3 regions of the Intrasporangium calvum DSM 43043 genome follow, and region 1 is predicted to be linked to each of the others. Evidence: riboswitches for the same ligand, from Rfam matches in the RefSeq annotation. Region 1 holds a riboswitch; each other region holds the start of a gene.
What was found. Region 1 has a riboswitch for S-adenosylmethionine ahead of INTCA_RS06385 (bifunctional o-acetylhomoserine/o-acetylserine sulfhydrylase). Riboswitches for the same ligand answer to the same signal wherever they lie in the genome.

Region 1 (5,994 bases):
TTGACCAGCGTCGTGTTCCCCTCCGGCTGGGTGGCCACCCGCGCGGTCGCCCACCGCGTCTGGTGGAACGCCGCCACGATCATCTCGACCGTCGGCACCGGGCGCACCCCCGGCACCAGGTTCGGCAGGCAGGTGGTACCGACCAGCTGCTGGCCCAACGGACCGGCCGGGCGGCTGCCGGCGGGCCACTCCTCGGCCGGCAACGGGTCGCCGTCCCGATCGACCCACCACCGGTACACGTCCGAGAGCGGCCCCAGCCCCTGCCGCGGGCTGTTGTCCGCGCACGCCGCCGTCGCCGCCGCCAGGCAGTGACCACTGAGCGCCGGACCCCCCTCGAGATCACACCCCGAGATCGCGATCCGATACCTCCAATGCGCCTGAGGCTTCACCAACAACCGCGCATACTCCGCGTCCAACGCTCGCATCTGAACTGCGTTGAGCGAGGCCGTGACTCCAGTTCCGTCTGTTTCGCAAGTCCAGCCGCTACCGCAGTCGGCAGCAGCCGGAGTGGCCACTGCCAGAGAGAACGCAAGGATTGGCAGCGCAAGAAGAAACTGCGCGCTCCTACGCATTGCTGACCTCTCGAACACTCCACCCCTTCGTTCCCCAGACGAGAGAGAAGATGTTCTTTACAGTCTCCTTCCGGTCTTCCCGCACCGTGTCGCCGCTGTCATTGACGACGCGCGCACCTAGGACCTTAACCGTCGCGTGGATTCGGGAGATCCCATCCGAATCGGCGAGGGTGACGAGGAGGCCGACGTCGATCGGGTCCGACTCGTAGCGTCCCTTGCCGTTCAAGAGCCGCTCTGCCAATGATGCGTAGCCCGAGCATGACTCGGACTCACGCTGGCACAGGCTTCGAATGGCTTCGGGGTTCGGCTTCCTCCAGGACGCGTTCACGACATCGACGAAATGCCTGACAAACGCCTTTGCGCCGTCCTTGGTGTGCTTCTTGGCGGCTGCTGGCAGCCCGTCCGGGAAGTCCGGCGCCGCACTCGTCGGTGACGCGGCCGGCGCCGCCGGCGCCGACGTGGCGACCGAGCTGCTCGGCGCGGACACCGTCGGCACCGGAGTCGTCGGCTCCGGTGCAGCGGACTCAGCCGCGCACCCGGTGAGCGTGACCGCGAGGGCGAGCCCAGCGGCATACGGCAGGAAGGTTTGTCTCGACACGGCTCTTCAGATCCCCTGACCTTGAACGAGGCACGCCACCGGCGTGCAAACGGGCGCAAACGTGACAGAACGGTCCCATGATCCTGCCCGATCCGCACCCCGAACCGCGCCCGCCATCCACAGGACGCTGGCCGAGGTCAGGCCAGCGTCTGGGCGATCGACTGTTCGGCCGTGCTGAAGCGGACCGTGGTGAGCGCCCCGTTGACGAGGGCGAAATGGGGGGCCACGTGCCCGCACTCGACGTCGGCGATGATCGGCACACCGAGCTCACCAAGCGCCTCGACAACGGCGTCGTGCTGGGACAGGTCACCGGCTGAGGGCGCCGTGGTCCGGGAGACCAGGATGCCGTTACTCCGATCGAACCAGCCGTGCAGGCGCATCGCGTGCAGCGCCCGGCAGATGTCGTAGGCCGCCCACTCCGCCACATCGAGGACGTGGATGATGCCCTCCGGAGCGCAGGCGTCGGCGAACCCACTGACGTCGCCGTACGCCCCACCGGCGAGGAAGCTCACCGTCTCGACGCATCCGGCGACCAGACGCCCCTGCAGCGCCACGGGCTCGCCACCGGCACCCGGGTCGATCCGGGTCCACGTGCCCGGCTGGTCGAGGTGGTACTCGGCGGCGCCGGGGTCGGCGGCCCAGTCGTCGAACCCGGTGCTGCGCCAGCGGCCGGGGGACTGCTGCCTGATCTCGGCGCCGACGGCTGACCCGGCCACGTCGAGCCAGTGGGCGACCCCGACGGGGGTCCGATACAGGGTGTCCATGAAGTTCTGGCCATGGATGGTCGCGATCCCGGTCCGCAGGGTGAGCGGGGTGAGCCACGTCGACGTGTCGGAGTACCCGACGCACCACGTCGGCTCGGCGTCGGCGATCGCCTCGAAGTCGAGCAGCCCCAGAAGGTCGATGCCGGTCTCTCCGCCCCACGGCGGCACGACCGCCCGGATGTCAGGGTCGGTCAGCATCCGCATCAGCTCCGCAGCGCGCTGCTCCTTCGGGGCGCTGACCTGCGAGGGCGTGTGCATGCACTCGCCGATCTCGACGTCGAAGCCCTCGCCCTCCAAGAAGGCCCGAGTCACCTCGACCCGAGGCCACAGGCGGTCCGGCACACCCGAGCTGGGCGCGGTCACGCCGATCCGGTCACCCGGGCGCAACGGGACCGGATAACGGACGGCGGTCGCGTTCTCGGCGGGCATGGGGGCCAGCGTACGAGCGGGAGGGGGTGAGCGGCATACGGGCTGCCGCCCACCCCGCGGGACGGTCAGCCCTTGGCGGCGGCGAAACCCTGCTCGAGGTCGGCGATGATGTCGTCGATGTGCTCGATCCCGACGGACAGACGGACGAGGCCCGGCGTCACGCCGGCAGCGAGGCGGTCCTCGTCCGGTCCCTGCGAATGAGTCGTGGACGCGGGGTGGATCACGAGCGAGCGGACGTCGCCGATGTTCGCGACGTGGCTGTGCAGGGTCAGGCCCTCGACGAACCTCTTGCCGGCCTCCAGGCCACCCGCGATCTCGAAGGCGAGAACGGCTCCCGCACCCTTCGGGACGTACTTCTGCGCCAGCGCGTGGTTGGGATCGTCCGGCAGCGAGGCCCAGACGACCTTCTCGACCTGGTCGTGGCCCTGCAGGAAGGCGGCGACCCGGTGGGCGTTCTCGATGTGCCGCTCGACCCGCAGCGACAGCGTCTCGATCCCCTGGCCGATGAGGAACGCGTTGAACGGCGAGATGGCGTTGCCGAGGTCGCGCAGCAGCTGGACGCGGGCCTTGAGGATGAAGGCGAGGTTGACCCCGAAGGCGCCGTCCTTGCCGAGATCTCGGGCGTAGACCAAGCCGTGGTAGCTCGGGTCGGGCTGGTTGTAGTTCCGGAAGCGCTCGGGGTCAGCGCCGAAGTCGAAGTTGCCCGAGTCGACGATGACACCCGCGATCGTCGTGCCGTGGCCGCCGAGGTACTTCGTCGCGGCGTGGACGACGATGTCGGCGCCGTGCTCGATCGGGCGGAGCAGGAACGGCGTGGCAATGGTGTTGTCGACGACGAGCGGCACGCCCACCTCGTGTGCGACCCGCGCGACGGCCTCGATGTCGAGGATGTCCGACTTGGGGTTGGCGATGGTCTCGCCGAAGAACAGCTTGGTGTTCGGCCGCGTCGCGGCACGCCACGACTCGGGGTCGGCGCTGTCCTCGACGAACGTCACCTCGATGCCGAGCTTGGGCAGGGTGTTCTGGAACAGGTTGTACGTCCCGCCGTAGAGCGCCGGGCTCGCGACGACGTGGTCGCCGGCCTCCGCGATGTTGATGATCGCCAAGAACGTCGCGGACATGCCCGAGCTGAGCAGCAGGGCGCCAACCCCGCCCTCGAGGGACGCGATCCGCTTCTCGACGGCGTCCTGGGTGGGGTTCATGATCCGGGTGTAGATGTTGCCGAGCTCGGACAGGGCGAAGAGGTTCTTCGCGTGGTCCGTGTCGTTGAAGACGTAGCTCGTCGTCTGGTAGATCGGCAGGGCTCGCGCCCCGGTCGCCGGGTCAGCCTGCTCCTGCCCGACATGGATCTGGCGGGTCTCGAACGACCAGTCGGGGTTGTCACTCATGGCGTGCTTCCTCACACTCGCGCTTGCACGCCGGCGAATGCCGGGTGCCAGGTCTTCACCCGGGGCACCCCGCCGCGTAGCGAGGGTTGCCGGTCAGCGAGCCGGGGCCGTGACGCTGACACTCATGACCTTTCGGGGATGGTATGCCGCTGAGCTCCTCCCAGCCCGACGTGTCCTCATCGTGGACGCTGAGTCCCCATGCTGGACAGGGCCGGTGCGTGCGGGCAGACCCGCGGCGCCGCGCGTGGTCTCAATCACTTGGACGTCCTACTAAATGTGTCTCGCGAGTAGCATGGGTGACCGTGACCAGCACTGACTTCGACCTGTTCCGTATCAGCGAGGACCACGAGGCGCTCCGTGAGGCGGTGCGCGCGGTGGCCGAGGACAAGATCGCCCCCTACGCGGCAGCCGTCGACGAGGAGGCCCGCTACCCCCAGGAGGCGCACGACGCGCTCGTCGCATCGGACTTCTTCGCTCCGCACGTCCCGGAGGAGTACGACGGGGTCGGCGCGGATGCCCTGGCCACGTGCATCGTCATCGAGGAGGTGGCTCGCGTCGATGCGTCGGCGTGCCTCATCCCGGCCGTCAACAAGCTCGGCTCGCTGCCGCTGATCCTCGCTGCGAGCGAGGACGTCAAGCGCAGGTACCTGCCGCCGCTGGCCCACGGTGAGACGACGTTCTCGTACGGCCTGTCCGAGCGGGAGGCCGGATCCGACACCGCCTCGATGAAGTGCCGCGCCCGCCGGGACGGCGACGACTGGGTGCTGAACGGCCAGAAGTCGTGGATCACCAACGCCGGCGTGTCCGAGTACTACACGGTGCTCGCGGTCACGGACCCCGACGGTCCGCGGGGCAACAACGTCACCGCTTTCGTCGTCGAGAAGTCGGATGCGGGCTTCACGTTCGGGGAGAAGGAGCGCAAGCTCGGGATCAAGGGCAGCCCGACCCGCGAGCTGCACTTCGACAACGTGCGGATCCCCGGCGACCGGGTCGTCGGGGAGGTGGGCGACGGCCTGAAGATCGCCTTGCGCACCCTCGACCACACCCGCGTCACGATCGGCGCCCAGGCCATCGGCATCGCCCAGGGCGCCCTTGACCAGGCGGTCGCCTACGTCAAGGAGCGCAAGCAGTTCGGCAAGCGGATCGCCGACTTCCAGGGCATCCAGTTCATGCTCGCCGACATGGCGATGGAGGTCGAGGCCGCACGCCAGATGGTCTACGTCGCCGCCGCGAAGTCGGAGCGGGGGGACAAGGACCTCACGTTCTTCGGGGCGGCGGCCAAGTGCTTCGCCTCCGACGTCGCAATGAAGGTGACCACGGATGCGGTGCAGCTGCTGGGCGGCGCCGGGTACACCAAGGACTTCCCGCTCGAGCGGATGATGCGCGACGCGAAGATCACGCAGATCTACGAGGGCACCAACCAGATCCAGCGCGTCGTCATGGCGCGTCAGCTCCTCAAGGGTTGAGGGGTAGTCTCCTCAGGACCGAGTCCCCGAGCCCCCGGAGCGGACGCACCCCGTGGACCATGCCCCACCCATCAGCGTCATCATGCCCCTGCTCAACGAGGAGCAACACCTGGGTGAAGCCGTCGAGGCGATCCTCGACCAGCGCTACCCAGGCGAGCTGGAGCTCGTCCTCGCGATCGGTCGCGGCCATGACGACACGCTGGGCGTCGCCCGGGAGCTCGCCCGCCGGGACCACCGGATCATCGTCGTCGAGAACCCCTCAGGCCGCACCCCTGACGCACTCAACCTCGCCGTCGGGGCAGCCAACCACGAGATCATCGTGCGGGTCGACGGGCACGGGTTCCTCAGCCCCGGCTACATCGAGCGGGCCGTGACGGTGCTCGAGGAGACCGGGGCGGCCAACGTGGGCGGCGTGATGTACGCCGAGGGGTCCTCGTCCTTCGAGAAGGCAGTCGCCATCGCCATGCGATCGTCCCTGGGCGTGGGGGGAGCGCGGTTCCACACCGGGGGTCACGCCGGGCCGGCCGACACCGTCTACCTCGGTGTCTTCCGACGCAGCTGGCTGACGACTGTGGGTGGCTACGACGCACGGTTCTCGCGGGCCCAGGACTGGGAGCTCAACTACCGGCTCCGGCAGGCCGGCGGCACGGTCTGGTTCGACCCCGAGCTGCGCGTGCGCTACCGCCCCCGTCCGACGTTCCGCCGACTCGCGCGCCAGTACCGGGACTACGGACGCTGGCGCCGCGTCGTCGCCCGCGAGCACCAGGGCTCGATCAA
Region 2 (5,994 bases), 1.0 Mb from region 1:
GACGACGACGAGCAGGTAGGGGTAGGTGGTCAGCTGCCGCTCCGAGCCGGGCAGCGGCTTGACCTTGCCGGCCCGGACCGCCTTGTTGAAGTCGTCGACGTGCTTGAACCCGAACGCGGCGAGGTCGTCGTAGCGCTGGTCCATCTCCTTGACCACCCAGGCGAGGGCCTCGGCCGCCTTCTTCGGGTTGGTGATGATCGGCGTGATGAGGTGCGGGATCCCCTCGTAGGCGGTCAGCTCGACCCGCTTGGGGTCGACGAGGATGAGCCGGACCTCCTCGGGCGTCGAACGCATGAGGATCGAGGTGATCATCGAGTTGACGAAGCTCGACTTGCCGGAGCCGGTGGCCCCGGCCACGAGCAGGTGCGGCATCTTGGCCAGGTTGGCGATGACGTAGGCGCCCTCGACGTCCTTGCCGACACCCATGACCATCGGGTGCTCGTTGTTGCGAGCCGTCTGGCTGCGAAGGACGTCGCCGAGCGCGACGTTCTCGCGGTCCGCGTTGGGGATCTCGATCCCGATGGCGCTCTTGCCGGGGATCGGGCTGAGGATGCGGACGTCGGCCGACGCCACGGCGTAGGCGATGTTCTTGGAGAGGGCCGTGACCCGCTCCACCTTGGTGCCCGAGCCGAGCTCGACCTCGTAGCGGGTCACCGTCGGGCCGCGGGTGAACCCCGTGACGGCTGCGTCGATGTCGAACTGGTCGAAGACGTGCGTCAGCGACTCCACGACCTTGTCGTTGGTGTGGCTCCGGGTCTTGTGCGGCGCCCCGTGCGCGAGCAACGCGTGGTCCGGCAGGTGGTAGGTGACGTTTCCCTCGAGCGAGAGCTGCTCGACCCGCGACGGGATCGGCGAGGTGGGGGGCGGGACGAGCTCCGGCTTGGGCCCGACCTTGGACGGGTCCGGTGCACCGGGCGACCGGGGATCGATCGCCTGGGTGCTGCTGGACGAGCCGGCCGGGCGAGGAGCGAGGACCCCGGGGGCGGTGGGCCGCTTCTCACCGGGACGCAGACCCAGGGTGGGCTCGTCCTCGGCGCCCTTGGTCGCCGCCTGCCGGAAGGCCTCGTCCCCGTCGCGCTCGCTGAGGTCGACCGCCTTGCGCCGGCTGCGTTTCGCCGGCCCGGTGCCCGCGGCGTCCCCGGCCCCGTCGGCGCTGTCCGCTTCGAGTGGGCGATGCAGCACGAGAGCGCGCAGCTGACGCAGCCGGTGCGGGATGTGGTTGACGGGAGTCGCTGTGATCACGAGCAGCCCGAAGGTTCCGAGCAGGATGAGGATGGCCAGCGCGCCGTACCGTGACACCGCAGCGTCGAGCGGGCTCGAGGCGAGGAAGCCGATGATGCCGCCCGCGGCGCGCATGCCCTCGGCGCCGTCAGGAGGGTTGGGGATGCCGTCGCTGAGGTGCGCGAGCCCGCAGGCGGCGAACGTCAGGGCCACGGTGCCGACGATGATGCGGTTCGTCGCCGCCTCGTCCTCGGGTGAGCGCAGCACGCGCAGCCCGAGCAGGAGCAGGACGAGGGGGACGGCGTAGGCGATGCGGCCGAACGTCCCCGCGACCACGGCATGGACCGCGTCGCCGAAGACGCCACGGACGCCCCACCACTCCCGGGCGGCGACGACGATGGCGAGCGCGATGAGCCCGAACCCCACACCGTCCCGGCGGTGCTCGGGCTCGAGGTCGCGCGCGCTCGCGCCGACCCGGCGCACCGCTCCCCCGGCGACGTGGGAGACGCCCATCCACGTGTTGCGCACCGCCCGGATGGGCAGCGGCAGCCCGCCGCCCTTCGCCTTGCCGCGGGGGGCCGGACGCGTCGTGCTGCGAGCGCCCCCTCGGCCCGCGGCGGGGCGCGCGGCCGCCCTGGCCCGACCGGCGGACGAGGCGCCCGCGTCAGACGCTCCCCGCGTCGTCGTGGACGAACTGGGGCGCGCGCTGCTGGACCGACGTGTCGCCATGTTCGCACCGTACGACACTGACCCACCGAACTCACGCGTCACACGCGCAACACGGCCATTTGGGGTGGATCCCACCACCATGGAAGGGTTCGAGCGTGAGCCGGCCCAGCGGCATACGTCCCAGATGACGACACGCTCCACCCGTCGGGTGGACACGGCGACGGCGGGCTCCCTATCTTCGTGGCAGGTCATGAGCGCCAGCGTCAAGCCCCGGCTCGCTGGCCAGCAACCCTCCTCCGCGGTGGGGTGCTCCGGGTGACGACCAGGCCGCCCTCGCCACGTTCGTGGTGACGAGGTGCGGCAAGCGCGGACCTGCACCCGGTGGGTCCCCCGACCCAGGAGCAGGCCATGTCAGTCCTCCCCCGAACCGTTTCCGGATTCCACCCCGGCGCAGACGGGACCCCCGGCGCCGCACCGTGCGGCGGCGGGACACCGCACGGCTTGACGACCCGGAGCCGAACCGCCGGCACCGTCGCTTCAGAGCTGCCCCGCGTCGTCGGGGCCGGGCTCGTCGTGCCCACCCTCTCCGGCCCCACGCCCTACGCGAACCTGGACCACGCCGCCTCCACTCCTGCCCTCGTGGCCGTCAAGGAGGCCGTCGACCGCGCCCTGGAGACGTACGCCTCGGTCCACCGGGGCGCCGGCTACGCGTCGCGTCTCACCAGCGCCTGGTACGAGCAGGCTCGGGCCGAGGTGGCCGCCTTCGTCGGCGCCCGCTCCGACGACGCCGTCATCTTCACGCGGACGACGACGGACTCGTGGGCCGTGCTGTCCGCGGCGCTCCCGGCGGACACCACCGTCTTCGTCTTCGCCTCCGAGCACCACTCCACCCTCCTACCGTGGGGCGACCTCCGCACGGTCCGTCTCCCCGTTCCGCACAGTGTCGCCGAGGCCCGGGCACTCCTGGCGGACGAGCTGGCCGCGCGGTCCGGCGGACAGCACGCGGCGCACCGGCTCGTCGTCATCACCGGGGCGTCGAACGTCACCGGCGAGATCTGGCCGGTCGAGGACTTCGCGCGACTGGCCCACGAGCACGGCGCCCGCATCGCCGTCGACGCCGCGCAGCTGTCGGCGCACCGTCGGATCGACGTCGCCGCGTGGGACGTGGACTACCTCGCCTTCTCCGGGCACAAGACCTACGCGCCGTTCGGCACCGGCGTCCTCGCCGGCCGGTCGGACTGGCTCGACGGGGGCGACCCCTACCTGCGCGGCGGTGGCGCGACCCGTGTCGTCGCCGCAGGCGACACGACCTGGGCGACCGGTGCGGCCCGGCACGAGGGCGGCAGCCCCAACGTCATCGGCGCCATCGCCCTGGCGGCCGCGTGCGCGACGATCGCCGCCCACCGGGTCGCCATCGAGGAGCACGAGTCCCGGCTGCTCTCCCGACTTCGTGACGGCCTGAGCACGATCGACGGCGTGGACGAGCTGTCGATCTTCGACGAGCGGCACGACCGCGTCGGGGTGGTGGCCTTCACGGTGCGAGGGTTCGAGGCCTCACTGGTCTCCCAGGTGCTCTCGGTGGAGCACGGGGTCGGGGTCCGGGACGGCCGGTTCTGCGCCCACCTGCTCGTCGACGACCTGCTCTCCGGCACCGGGGAGCACGAGACCGCGGTCCGGGCCAGCATCGGTCTCGGTTCGACGAAGGAGGGCGTGGACCGTCTCATCGGCGGCCTGCGTGAGCTCGTCGAGGCCGGACCGGCCGCCGCGTGGACTCGCGCTGACTCCGGCTGGGTGGTCGACGGCGACGACCCGCGCGACCGTGAGGTCGTCCGCCCCTGGTGACGTGGCCGAGGTCCGGGGCCCGCTGTCAGAGCCCGCGGCACGAGTGCGAGTCAGGGAGTGCGAGTCAGGGAGTGCGAGTCAGGGAGTGGTGGACTCGGTCTCGGGGAGCGCATACGTGGCCCACACGATGGCATGGTCAGTCCCGTGGATCGCGGTGGATCCTGCCTCCACGACCGTCAGCCCCCGGCTCAGCAGGTGGTCGAGCTGGATGTAGGGCGGGACCCGCTGGCCGACGAACGGCCAGGTGCGGACCCAGCCGAGCCCGGCCACCTGGTGGGCGTCGTCGAAACCTTCGGCGGTGTGCCGGAACGCGGGGTGACCTCGACTGGCGTTGAAGTCGCCCGCCAGGAGGACGGGCTCGCTGCCTTCCTGGCGGTCCCGCCACGTCGCGAGCGCCCGGAGCGCAGCGCGCCACTCGACGGTGTCGCCGGCGAGGGGGGCGGGCACGTGGACGGCCTTCACCCGCACGGCCGTACCGGTGACGTCGACGACGACTTCCGGCTGCAGGCTCGGGGTGTGCGCGTCGACCGGGTCCTCGCCGGTGGTCTCCGTCGCCGGGAACCGGGAGAAGACCATGGTGCCGGTGTACGACTCCGGCCGTGTCTCCCCGACCTCCTCGATGAACCACTGGTCGAGACCCGCCTCGTCGAGGGCAGCCAGCGCCTCCGGCGTCACCTCGGTGGCGACGAGCACGTCAACCGCCTCGGCCCGGACCGCGTCCGCGACCTGCTCGGCGTCAGCGCGGCCGAACGACAGGTTGACCGCCATCACCGTGAGGTCCAGCGGTGCGTCGGGTGACGTCTCGGCGAACCAGCTCGGCAGCGCGATGGACGCAGCCACCGCGACCGCCGCGCCGACGGGGAGGAGCATCCACCACCGCCGGAGCAGGGCGGTGACGCCGAGGAGACCGAGCAGGCCGAGGGCGACCAACGGGCCGGCGGTCTGGAGAACCACCACCGGCTGCCAGGTCGAGTCGAGCCAGCGGGCTCCGCCGACGACACCGAGAACGACGAGCACCAGGGCGATGAGGAGGTCGGGCCCGGCCGGCCGGGACCGGCCGAGCCACCCTGGCGTGGGCCGACCCGGTCGCCGTCTCGCGGTCTCGGTCACGCCTGGAGCACGACAGGGATGATCATCGGCCGGCGACGGATCTTGCCACCCACCCAGGACCCCACGGCGCGGCGGATCACCTGCTGGAGCTGCTGGTCATCGCGGACGCCGTTGGCGACGGCCTCCTCGATGGCCCGCTCGACCTTCGGGATCACCTGCTGGAAGATCTCCTCGCTCTCGACGAAGCCACGCGCCGTGATCTCGGGCCCGGAGGCGATCTTGCCGGTGGCCGCGTCGAGCACGACGATGCAGGTGATGAAGCCCTCGTCCCGAAGGATCCGACGGTCCTTGAGCAGGGCCTCGTCGGTGCCGCCGATGTTGGTCCCGTCGACGTAGATGTAGCCGCAGTCGACGACGCCGGTGATCCGGGCGTGCCCGTCGACGAGGTCGACGACGACGCCGTCCTCGGCGAGCACGACGTTGCGCTCCGGGACGCCGGTCTGGATGGCGAGCTGGGCGTTGGCGAACATGTGCCGCCACTCGCCGTGCACGGGCATGACGTTGCGCGGCTTGACGATGTTGTAGCAGTAGAGCAGCTCACCGGCGCTCGCGTGGCCCGACACGTGAACCTTGGCGTTGCCCTTGTGCACGACGTTGGCGCCGAGGCGCATCAGGCCGTTGATGACGCGGTAGACGGCGTTCTCGTTGCCGGGAATGAGGCTGCTCGCGAGCAGGACCGTGTCACCGGGCCCGACGTTGATCCGGTGCTCCCCGTTGGCCATCCGGGACAGCGCCGCCATCGGCTCGCCCTGGGAACCGGTGCTGATGAGGACCAGCTCGTTGTCGGGCAGGTCCCCGATCCGCTTGAGGTCGATGAGGATGCCTTCGGGGACGTGCAGGTAGCCGAGCTCCGCGGCGATGCCCATGTTGCGAACCATCGAGCGGCCGACGAACGCGACCTTGCGGCCGGCCTTCGCGGCGGCGTCGAGGACCTGCTGGACCCGGTGGACGTGGCTGCTGAAGCAGGCGACGATGATGCGCCGCTGGGCGTGCCGGAACACCTTGTCGATGGCCGGGGCGATCTCGAGCTCGGGCGTGGTGAAGCCGGGCATGTCGGCGTTCGTCGAGTCGGTGAGGAAGAGGTCGACACCCTCCTGCCCCAGCCGGGCGAAGGCGCGCAGGTCGGTGATCCTGCCGTCGAGGGGCAGCTGG
Region 3 (5,994 bases), 270 kb from region 1:
TGAGGTCACCGAACTCGGAGTCCCCGTCCTCGCCGAGCGGGGTGTGCAGCGAGATCGGCTCCCGACCGTACTTCTGCACCTCCACGACCTTCTCCGGCGTCATGTCGAGCTCCTTGGCGAGCTCCTCCGGCGTGGGCTCACGGCCCAGATCCTGAAGCATCTGCCGCTGGACTCGGGCGAGCTTGTTGATGACCTCCACCATGTGGACCGGGATGCGGATGGTCCGGGCCTGGTCGGCCATGGCCCGGGTGATCGCCTGGCGGATCCACCACGTGGCGTAGGTCGAGAACTTGTAGCCCTTCGTGTAGTCGAACTTCTCGACCGCTCGGATCAGTCCGAGATTGCCCTCCTGGATCAGGTCGAGGAAGAGCATTCCGCGACCGGTGTAGCGCTTCGCCAGAGACACGACCAGGCGCAGGTTGGCCTCCAGAAGGTGGTTCTTGGCCTTCTTGCCGTCCTGGGCGATCCACCACAGCTCCCGCTTGAGCTTCATGTCGATCTTCTCGCCGGAGTTGAGCTTCTCCTCGGCGAAGAGCCCCGCCTCGATCCGCTTGGCGAGCTCGACCTCCTGCTCCGCGTTGAGGAGGGCCACCTTTCCGATCTGCTTGAGGTAGTCCTTCACCGGGTCGGCGGTGGCCCCGGCCGTGACGACCTGCTGGGCCGGTGCGTCGTCCTCGTCGTCGTCCCGAATGACGAACCCGGACTCGTCCTCGGCCTCGGCCGCCTTGTCGGTCACCGGCGCCGCGTCGTCGTCCCCGTCCGCCGACTCGGCCACGTCCTCAGCGGGGACATCGACGGCGACGACGACGTCGGTGACCTCGACCTCCTCGAGCTCGCTCTCGTCGGCATCCACCGGTTCGACGTCCACGGTCTCCGTGGCGTCAGTGGCGGCGCCCTTGGCAGCACTGCGACCCGTCGTCCCCTTGGCCGTAGCGGACTTCACCGCCCTCTTGGTGGCGGCCTTCTTGACCGGAGGCGCGGCTGCCTTGGCCACGGCGGCGTTGGTCGTCGCCTTCTTCGCCGGAGCCGTCGGAGCCGCCTTGCTCGTCCGGCTCGCCTTCTTGGCGGGCTCCGCCGCCTTGCTCGGCTCTGCCGGGCTCGCCTCGGCCGCACCGCTCGGGGCCGGGGTCTTCTTCGACGCACCCGAGGCACCCGGCGCGGCAGAGCCGCTCTTGGCCGCAGCCTTGGTCGTCCTGCTGGTCGTGGTCGTCCTGCTGGTGGTCGTCCGGGTTGCGGTCTTTGCGGCCGCGGCGGTCGTCTTGCGAGCGGTTGCCACAGTGCCTCCCTTGTTGCCTCTACGAGTCTGGGTGTTGGATGCCGCGGCGTCGACGACGATCTCGACGTCGTGCGCTTCGAGGGTCGTGAGGACGGGTTTCATCTGCTTGGGGTCGAGCTGGGCCTCCACCTGCGCCCGGGCGATCTCGGAACCAGTGATCGTGCCGGTCGTCCGTCCCCTGACGAGCAGCTGCATGATGGCGTCGTGCTGGAACACCTTGGGAAGGGCAGTCGGGGTTGCAGCTGGAGTTGCCTTCGGCACGGAGGATGTCGCCTTTCGGTCGCACGGGCTCGTCGTTCACAGGACCCTCGGCGGGCATGCATCATCAACGAACGAGAATGGGGATTCGCTCCGGAAATGCTTGGCATGGTGGAGTCGACCCCTCCGTCGATCTCTCGGTGCGCCTCGTGCGATCCGGCTCTCAGGACATTATAAAACGCCAGTGGGCCAGCGGGCGAACGTCCTCCCCGCCGACCGACGTGGTCGAGCGCGCACCAGCGCATGATGATGCCTTTGTCAGAGCCCTCCGCATCGCTGAAAGGCGCGCGGCGGACGCGCGGCGGGGCCTGTGCCGCTGAAGTCCGACCTCCTGGCCGACCGGGCGAGCCCGGTCGGCCAGGATTCTGAGGCGACAGTCAGTCGGCCTTGACGGCGAGGACCGGGCAGCTCGCGTCGAGCAGGATCCGTTGGGCGTTCGAGCCGAGAATCAGCTTTCCGACCGGGCTGCGGCGACGCAGGCCGATGACGATGAAGTCGGCGTTCTCCTGCTCCGCCACGGAGATGAGGTCCTCGGCCGGGTCGTTCCCACGCACCAGCTGTCGCACCTCGTGGTCGAGGCCCCGCTCCTCCAGGACCCCCTTGACGCGCTCGAGCTCACTCTCGAACCGGGCGGACTCGTCCGCGTCGAAGTCCTTGCCCCCTCGGTGCGAGCTGATCACGACGAGCTTCGTGCCTCGCAGCACGCACTCCTCTGCCGCTCGCTTCAGTGCGGCGCGGCCTTCCTTGGTCGCGACGTATCCAACGACAATGGCCACTGTGCCCGGACCTCCTTGGGACGGAAATGTCTGTGGTCGGACGCTACCCGAAAAACTGCGGCGCGGGAGCCGTCCGTCGTGGTGCGTCGCACACACCGACCGACTGAGCGTCTCGGCGAACTGTCAGGCCAGGGCGGAGCGGATGATTCGCCCGACCTGCTCAGCCTCGATGAGGAAGCCGTCGTGACCATAGCGGGAGGTGATCCGGGCCCGCACGGACCGCGGCAGCAGCTCGTGCATCTCGTCGGACAGACTGGGCGGGTAGAGCCGATCCGAGTCGACCGAGACGATGGTGCACTCCGCGGTGACGCGAGCCAGGGCCGCAGCGATGCCACCGCGCCCGCGCCCGACGTCGTGGGAGTTCATGGCGTCGGTCAGGACGAGGTACGAGTTGGCGTCGAAGCGCCGGGCCAGCTTGCCCGCGTGGTGGTCCAGGTAGCTCTCCACGGCGAAACGTCCCCGCTCGCCCGACCGGAGCGGGTCCTCGCCCAGCTGGGACGCGCGGCCGAAGCGGTCGTCGAGCTCGACGCCGGTGCGGTAGGTGATGTGCGCGATCCGTCGCGCGAGCCCGAGCCCGGCTTCGGGCGACCGGCCGCGCCCGTAGTAGTCCCCGCCGGCGAAGTGCGGGTCCTGGCGAATCGCGAGGAGCTGCGGCTGGCACCACGCGATCTGGTCGGCGGTCGCGTAGGCGGTGCTCGCGAGCACGATGCTGCGGTCGACCCGCTCGGGATGCGACACCGCCCACTCGATGGCCCGCATGCCCCCCATCGACCCTCCGACGACGGCCGCCACCCGGGTCGCGCCGAGCTGATCCAGGAGCCGGGCCTCGACCTCGACCTGATCACGAATGGTGATGTAGGGGAAGCGGCTACCCCACTCTCGTCCATCCGGTGCGGCGCTCGAGGGCCCGGTGGTGCCCTGGCAGCCGCCGAGGACGTTGGCCGCGACGACGAACCAGACGTCCGTGTCGATCGGACGTCCCGGCCCGACGAGGCCGGGCCACCAGCCGGGCGACGCGTGACCGTCACCGGCCTCGCCCTCGACGTGGCTGTCGCCGGTCAGGGCGTGCTCGATGAGCACGACGTTGTCGCCGGCCGAGTTGAGGGTGCCCCACGTCTCGTAGGCCACCGTGACGTCCGGGATCCTGCCTCCGCGTTCCAGGTGGACATCCCCGATCTCGGCGAACCTGCGCGAGCCGACGGGATCACCCACGCGCCAGGCCCCGACGACGGTCCGCCGGACCGGTGCGGCGGGGAAGCCGTTGCGCACGGTCTCACGCCCGGGGCGGACCCGTCGCGTCGAGGTGTGATGGCTCTCTGTCATCGTCAAGATCGACTCCCGGTACTCGCGCTTGCCGACACCGGTTGGGGCGCGGCCTGGTCCTCACCCGGGGCACCCCACCGCGAAGGAGGGTTGCCGACCAGCGAGCCGGGGCTTGTCGCTGGTGCTCATGACCTGGTGCAACTCTACGTCACCCCCGGCGCGGGCACAGCCCCGTCGTCCACGGGGTGGAACGCGTGCTCCAACGCTGCCCCGACGCTCCCCTGTCGCTCCCCCGACTCCGCCCCGACTTCGGGCATCGTCTGGGCCGCTGGCCACGCAGGCCGTAGCCATCCATCGCGGTGTCCACCGCAAGGGGGCGCCGTCACGCTGCCGGCATGCGAACGCCGTGCTCGAGACCCAGCCGGATCAGACCTGCCAGCCGGTGTCCCGGGTCGATCTCCAGGGCCCGGTCGACACACATCCCAGCCCGCGTGCCGTCGCCCTGGGACCAGGAGTAGGCAGCCGCGATGGTGAGGACCGGCGCGGCGAACCGGACGGGCGTCACCCGACACAACGTCAGGAGGGCGTCCTGGACGGTCCGGCCGTGGCAGACGACGTCCGCGTGCTGGGCCTCGTCACGGGGCGGATCCAGAGGCCCGACCTTCGTGGTGAGCCGGGTGAGCAGACGACCGTCGACCGCGTCGAGCGGCAGCCAGCCGGGGCAGAGCCACGCCACGAGGGCGTCGCGCAGGTCCAGGTCCTCGAGCGGACCCACGAGGGCAGGAACCAGAGCGGCGAGTCCTCCTGCAGGTGTCGCCCCACGCAGCACCACGCCCCACGCGTCGAGACACTCGTCGGTCAGCGAGTCCCACAGGCCCTGGCCGGTAGGACCGCCGGTCCCGCCTCCGGCCGCGCCGAGGACCGTCGCCTGCCGCGCCCTTCGGTACGTGCGTCGCCACTCCTCGACGGCCAGCGCCATCTGCTCGTCGTGGGCCTCGGCCCGCGGCGCGACGAGCGACTCGACCGCACGACGGTCGGCGAGCACCGACCTGCCCTGAGCAACGTACCCGGCGACCGCCGGCACGTCCGAGGGAACCGGCAGTGCCTCGCCATCCTCCGCGCAGCCGTCGTCCCTCGTGCAGTACCACCGCCCGTCCCGGACCACGACGTCCTCGTCCACCGGGATGCCGTCCAGCCCCAGCGCCGCACCCAGCGCGTCAGCCAGGGGGCGCGACTCGCCGGCCCGGTCCTCGAAGCTCACGAGGACGACAGAAGAGGGCGCCTCCCGGAGGATCGGCTCGCGCAGCTGGGAGGCGGCCAGGGCCGCGTCCTTCCTGCCGACGACATCCACCCGGGCGACCAGGCCAACGGCCTTGGCGTGCAAGCAGATGATGACGACGCTGCGCTCGGGCTGGAACCCGAGGTGGTACGGGACGATGGTGACGAGTTCGGCGGGTCCGGAGACCGAGATCTTCTGCATGCCCCGAGACTGGTCGAGGCTCCGTCCGTTCGTCCCCCCTCGCCGCCAGCCTGTGGATGACCACCCGCCGGGCCCAGGGGATGTGGACGACCGTGGTCAGCGTTCCAGCCGGCGGCGCACGGTCTCCATGATGTACGCGGTGGCCGCGTCACGGGCCTGACCGGTCAGGCGAGGCCCGGCGCCGGTGGCCGCCACCTCCCGACGGGGGTGGGACGTACTCGCGTCAGCGCCCACGACGTCACCCGAGACGGTCTCGGACGCCCGGCGGCGGCCCTGCCCCGCCTCCCAGGCCAGGAAGCGGTCGGTCTCCTCGAGCAGGGCCCTGATCGCCCAGGCGATGACCACGGCGTCGTCAGCTGCGCCCACGACTGGGAGCAGGGCTTCGGGGACGAGGTCCACGGGCGAGACGATGTAGGCCGCGGCTGCGGCGAGCATCCCCAAGCGCCCCCGTGTGGTGCCGGCATACTCACCTCCGATGGTCGCCCGGACCAGGCGCGGGACCGCTTGGACGCGGCTGGACAGGCTCGGCGCGCCCGGTCTCGTCGAGGCCCGCACGACGGAGGCCGTCGTCGCGAGGAGCTTGAGGCGCGACGCGCCGCTCGTCCCCCTACCGGCCACCGGCCGCCGCCCCTCCGGTCACGTCAGGGGCACCGGAGGGGCCGCCCATCCCCCCGCGGTCGGTCGGGGTCCGGCGCGGGAACTCCTCGACCGCCTGCGTGGCGATCCGGCCCAGCAGGTAGACGTCGACGCCGCCGCCGACGAGTCCGCCCACCACGGGGACCGCCCGACCGAGCTTGGCGATGACGCCGGACCCGAGCCGACCGAGCAGGCGGAAGGCGATGGCCTTGTTGAGGACCATGAGAGCGGGCGCGGGAAGCCGTTCGAGCGCCACCGACGTGAGTCGCCCACCGGCTGCGAAGACTCCTGCCTTCTTGAGCAGA

Region 2: linked by a shared signal. The riboswitch ahead of INTCA_RS11060 (aminotransferase class V-fold PLP-dependent enzyme) and the one ahead of INTCA_RS06385 (bifunctional o-acetylhomoserine/o-acetylserine sulfhydrylase) in region 1 are both predicted to bind S-adenosylmethionine.
Region 3: linked by a shared signal. The riboswitch ahead of metX (homoserine O-acetyltransferase MetX) and the one ahead of INTCA_RS06385 (bifunctional o-acetylhomoserine/o-acetylserine sulfhydrylase) in region 1 are both predicted to bind S-adenosylmethionine.

Annotation. Positions count from the first base shown of each region.
Region 1 covers NC_014830.1:1,417,059-1,423,052, forward strand. Annotated here, with positions in the region: gene INTCA_RS06370 (hypothetical protein) at 1-425, opposite strand, end outside; gene INTCA_RS19485 (hypothetical protein) at 565-900, opposite strand; gene INTCA_RS06375 (hypothetical protein) at 953-1,189, shown strand; gene INTCA_RS06380 (S66 family peptidase) at 1,308-2,363, opposite strand; gene INTCA_RS06385 (bifunctional o-acetylhomoserine/o-acetylserine sulfhydrylase) at 2,429-3,751, opposite strand; SAM riboswitch class IV at 3,766-3,881, opposite strand; gene INTCA_RS06390 (acyl-CoA dehydrogenase family protein) at 4,048-5,217, shown strand; gene INTCA_RS06395 (glycosyltransferase family 2 protein) at 5,270-5,994, shown strand, end outside.
Region 2 covers NC_014830.1:2,432,867-2,438,860, forward strand. Annotated here, with positions in the region: gene INTCA_RS19560 (DNA translocase FtsK) at 1-1,950, opposite strand, end outside; SAM riboswitch class IV at 2,137-2,263, shown strand; gene INTCA_RS11060 (aminotransferase class V-fold PLP-dependent enzyme) at 2,299-3,732, shown strand; gene INTCA_RS11065 (endonuclease/exonuclease/phosphatase family protein) at 3,811-4,842, opposite strand; gene INTCA_RS11070 (ribonuclease J) at 4,839-5,994, opposite strand, start outside.
Region 3 covers NC_014830.1:1,685,232-1,691,225, reverse strand. Annotated here, with positions in the region: gene INTCA_RS07620 (RNA polymerase sigma factor) at 1-1,492, opposite strand, end outside; gene INTCA_RS07615 (universal stress protein) at 1,912-2,310, opposite strand; gene metX (homoserine O-acetyltransferase MetX) at 2,434-3,633, opposite strand; SAM riboswitch class IV at 3,653-3,766, opposite strand; gene INTCA_RS07605 (DUF4192 domain-containing protein) at 3,956-5,053, opposite strand; gene INTCA_RS07600 (YkvA family protein) at 5,150-5,671, opposite strand; gene INTCA_RS07595 (EcsC family protein) at 5,661-5,994, opposite strand, start outside.